2 regions of the Alkalinema pantanalense CENA528 genome follow, and region 2 is predicted to be linked to the other one. Evidence: predicted binding sites of a transcription regulator. Region 2 holds the regulator's gene; the other holds the start of a gene.
The links. The regulator NtcA, encoded in region 2, controls nitrogen genes in cyanobacteria. The targets are predictions, from matches to a motif close to TTTGTANNNNNNNNTACAAA.

Region 1 (2,413 bases), on a different contig from region 2:
TGATGACGGCAGCAGCCTGAACCCGTGCCATACCCGTATCGAAATAAGCCTTGAGGCTGTCGATCGCGGTTCGATCGAAATATCGCCCTGTAACATCGTAGTTTCTAATCAGGCTTGTTACTGCGTCCCGCATGAAACTCTTCTCCCGAATGATCCCGAATACAGATTTATCGATTGCAACCTTTCGTTAAGGTGGTTGACGACCTCCAGCCCAACCCACAGCAAGAAGATGAGCTACTAAATAATCAGCAAGCAATTTAAGAATCAGCAAGCAATTAAGCGTCAGTTTACCACGCGAGGTTGGAGGTAAGGGGAGCCCCCTCCTAATACTGTTTACTAAACGTTACGATCGTCACTTTTCTCTCCTGTAGACCTTAAGGAGAAGGGCAAGTAGCAGGAGTTAGAAGGATTAACGACTCTTCCGACAATTTGTTAAGTCAAGTTAACTTGTTAAGTCAAGTGAACAGCAAAGCAATGGCTTTTCCAGAAACTCTGTGATGAACGTGGTCAGGACAGCAAAATTTGTCAAGCTTCATTCGTCAAACTTTACTCAACCATTCCCGAAGAGGCTGGGCTCTGGGACAAGTCTGTGGGCCAGCCGCAGAACGCGAAGACAGTAGAGGTGCACTCGCTAGGCTCAGTAACGGCGGCAGGCGGATAAGAAGGTGCTATATTCGCCCCACTAATCCCAAAGCAGGTCTTAAATTTGACTAGAATCTCACGTTTTGTATAGATCGCTACAAAATACAAGAAGTCAAGTCCATAGGATGATGCAGGTGATTAAAAGCGTCTATCTTCAGGAAGAGCCTCAACTGCAAATTTTTCTTCCTTTAGAGATTCAGGTTGCAGTAGTTTTAAAGGTAAGGGTTCGCAAAGTTCCTTGGGAGCCTGGGATTTAAACTTCGCAAGGTTTTAGTCACTGTGTCCGACTGGGGCAATCAATTCTACCCAAGTTCCCCAAGCATAGTTATTCACTCGCTGCGATCGTGGAAAGGGTGATAGCTAGCTGGGCCGAATTTGCCTGTGCGTTCCAGAGGTCGATGCATTTCGAGAACGCACATCGATCGCTAAATTGAGCAAGATACGAACGATTTCAAGGAGTATTTCATGGCCACCCCGCAGGAGATCCTGGCGCAACTGGGCGAAGGGAAAATCGAATTAGTCGATCTGAAATTTATCGACACCCCAGGGATTTGGCAGCACCTTACCCTGCACTACGACCAAATTGATGAGAGCAGCTTTACCCTGGGTGTGCCCTTCGATGGTTCTAGTATCCGGGGTTGGAAGTCCATCAACGAATCTGACATGATGATGGTGCCCGATCCCAGCACTGCCTGGGTCGATCCATTTATGGAAGTTCCCACCCTCAGCCTGATCTGCTCGATTAAAGAGCCCCGGACAGGTCAAGCCTATAGCCGTGACCCCCGATCGATCGCGCAAAAGGCTGTAGATTACGTGCAAGCAGCTGGTTTCGGCGATACGATTTTCTTCGGGCCAGAAGCTGAGTTCTTCATCTTTGATGATGTCCGTTACGACCAGAACCAGCACGAAGGTTACTATCACGTCGATAGTTCTGAAGGGATTTGGAACTCTGGCCGTCAGGAACCCGGCGGTAACTTGGCTTACAAGCCTCGGAACAAAGAGGGCTACTTCCCCGTTGCGCCCACCGACACCTCTCAAGACATGCGGTCTGAGATGCTGTTGCTGATGAAGAAACTGGGTGTACCAATCGAAAAACACCACCACGAAGTAGCAACGGGTGGCCAGTGCGAATTGGGCTTCCGGTTCGGTACTCTGATCGAGGCGGCTGACTGGTTGATGACCTACAAGTATGTCATCAAGAACGTGGCTCGCAAGTATGGCAAAACCGTGACCTTCATGCCCAAGCCGGTCTTTGGCGACAACGGTTCCGGGATGCACTGCCACCAGTCCATCTGGAAAGACGGCCAAAACACCTTTGCGGGTGACCAGTATGCAGGGCTGAGCCAAAACGCGCTGTGGTACATCGGTGGGATCCTGAAGCATGCGCCTTCCTTGCTGGCCTTCACCAACCCCACGACCAACTCCTACAAGCGCTTGGTGCCTGGGTTTGAAGCTCCGGTGAACCTGGCTTATTCCCAAGGGAACCGTTCCGCTTCCGTGCGGATTCCGCTCTCGGGTGACAATCCGAAGGCGAAGCGCTTGGAATTCCGTTGCCCCGATGCAACCTCTAACCCCTACCTGGCGTTTGCTGCCATGGTTTGCGCAGGCATTGATGGGATCAAGAACCAAATCGATCCGGGCGAGCCGTTGGATGTGGACATCTACGAATTGTCTCCGGAAGAACTGGCGAAGGTTCCTTCTACCCCTGGTTCCTTGGCGGAAGCGCTGAAGAATCTGGAAACCGACCACGAGTACCTGACGGCTGGTGGCG
Region 2 (2,413 bases):
CTGATCCCGTGCAGCAATCTGGGCTTTGACTTCATCCCGTTGGGCCACTAACTGTTTTTGTTCGGCTTCCAGTTCCAAGATGTCAGACTTGAGCGCTAGAGCTTGCTGGGAAACGGAGAGTAATTGCGCCTGCACCACATTTCGCTGCTGTTCCACCTGGGCTCGTCGCGCTTCAGTGGCCCGTTGTAGGGCAGCGGCATCCTTAAGGGAGGTTTTCACGCGATCGAGCTGCGCCTGCACCTTGCCCCGCTCCACTTGGGACTTATTTAACTCCGCCTCAACGTTTTCCTTTTGTTCCGCCGTCTTACCAAGTTCTACCTTCGCTTGATCTAAATCAGTATTCGCGCGCCGGAGTCGCCGCTGAATCACCTCAAAGTTGAGAATCATGTCGCGAAATTGTCGATTCGCCAGCAACAAAATGCCCAACGTAGAAGCTGAGATGAGAATCCCAGTCAAAATTGTGACAACAACGGCAGTTTTCTTTGGACGGAGATTAAACAAACTCAGACGCGCTTTGCCCACTCGGGTTCCAATGCGATCGCCCAGAGTGGCAATGACACCCCCTAAGATCAACACCGCCAAAATCAGGATATACCCGCTAGACATTACAACCCCACCACACCTGCCGCTGGACTAAAGAGGTTTCCAAAACGGCTTCTACCAAAGACTATAGTCAGTCTAAAGCCTATTGAACGTTCTAACAGGACTGTTCTGTACGGAGTCTTTGGAAAACAAGCTTCTCCGCAGGGAGCAATCCGTTGGCTCGGAGCACCGAAACGATGGATGTTAGGTGAAAGATTTAGGTAAACTGCTGACTCAGCATGACGGGATTATGAACTGTGATTTTCTTTTTGTGAATGGAGATCATTTCATCCTGGCGCAAATCGCCCAAAAGTCGAGTTACCGTCACACGGGTCGATCCGATCGCTTCCGCGATGGCCTGGTGGGATAGCTTGAGATCGATCGTGATCCCGTTTTGTCCCGGCACCCCAAAGTCTCGGCAGAGAATCAGCAGGAAACTCACGAGTCGGGATCCCATATCGCGGTGGGCCAAGGTTTCGATCATCATCTCCGTTTGCAAAATCCGGGACGATAGACCCTTCAACATCCACATCGACAGGTCAGGATTTTCTTTGAGCGCCTTTTCCACCTGTTCGATCGGCACCGACAGCAGTTCCACGGGGGTAAAGGCCACCGCGTGATAGAAGCGATCGGCTTTTTGCCCAGTAATTAGCGACAAAACCCCGAATACACTGTTTTCCCGCAGCAGCGCGACAGTGATTTCTTCCCCCGCTTCATAGACCCGAGACAGCTTTACGGCTCCTTTCTGGAGAAAATAAACTCGTTCAGCAGGATCACCCGGAAAGAAGATTGTCTTACCCCGCTCGAAGGTTTCCACCATCGGCGGATAAGCATTTCCACCCATTTGGCGGAACATTGATGCGAGCGACTTGTCTGGGCTTATTACCATCTTCCCCGTTCCTAACGCCGTTCTACGGAAAGGCCAGTAGAGTTAGCTAACTATACAATCAAGGGGTCAACGTTCAAGAGATCTGCTCAGAGATTAATTCCGATGAGAATTATTTCTATAAGATTCACTCTGTGAGCAATTGTTGACTTGAGAACAATAAAACCTACCGATCGAGGAGTTTTTGTAGCAAGAAATACACTCCGCCATGCTTTCTAATAAGCTTGTGGGCAATTTAGCTGAGCCAGAGCCTTCAACGTGGAGCTTTTTGGGAACTAGCATTGGTCTAGGTTCGCTCTGGGTTGAATCAGGAAGCTGCATCTAGATGAATGACGCTCAATCTGACTAGGTTTATCTGAGTGAAGTCCATAGGATGACGAACGATGGCGAAAACTTGTGCTGATTTACACTTGGCATTCTTGTCACAATTCCCCTTGTCACGCTGAGATTGTCAATATCTTACTCCCAAGTTTTGGCCCCCGCACAATTTTGTCCAGCCAGCTAATCTCTACTCAAGGCTGGGCTTTGAGCGACCCAGACAGCGACGATCGCCTCGCACTACCACAATGGCCGGAAATCTCCCCAGGGTTGCCTATTCCATGGCTGCCCATCTTTGAGTATTCTCATAAATGCTCTCAACGTACATGGCTATGCTGAATCTGAGTGGAAAAAACGCCCTGGTCACAGGAATTGCTAACGATAAGTCGATCGCCTGGGGCATTGCCCAGCAACTCCATAGGGCCGGAGCCAACATTGGGGTCACCTATCTGCCGGATGATAGCGGCAAGTTTGAGAAAAAGGTGCGGGATCTGACCGAACCGTTGAGTCCTAGCCTGTTTGTGCCCTGTAACGTCCAGAGCGATGAGCAAGTTCAAGCCACCTTTGATGCGGTGAAGGAAGCTTGGGGACGGCTAGATATTTTGATTCACTGTCTGGCCTTTGCCA

Region 1: a site for NtcA is predicted at 881-900, ahead of glnA (type I glutamate--ammonia ligase). Genes of this name have one in related genera too.

What each region holds. Positions count from the first base shown of each region.
Region 1 is NZ_JBLZFX010000005.1:10,097-12,509, forward strand. It holds gene apcB (allophycocyanin subunit beta) at 1-133, opposite strand, end outside; gene glnA (type I glutamate--ammonia ligase) at 1,108-2,413, shown strand, end outside.
Region 2 is NZ_JBLZFX010000010.1:10,819-13,231, reverse strand. It holds gene ACN4EG_RS05300 (DUF3084 domain-containing protein) at 1-606, opposite strand, end outside; gene ntcA (global nitrogen regulator NtcA) at 800-1,438, opposite strand; gene fabI (enoyl-ACP reductase FabI) at 2,119-2,413, shown strand, end outside.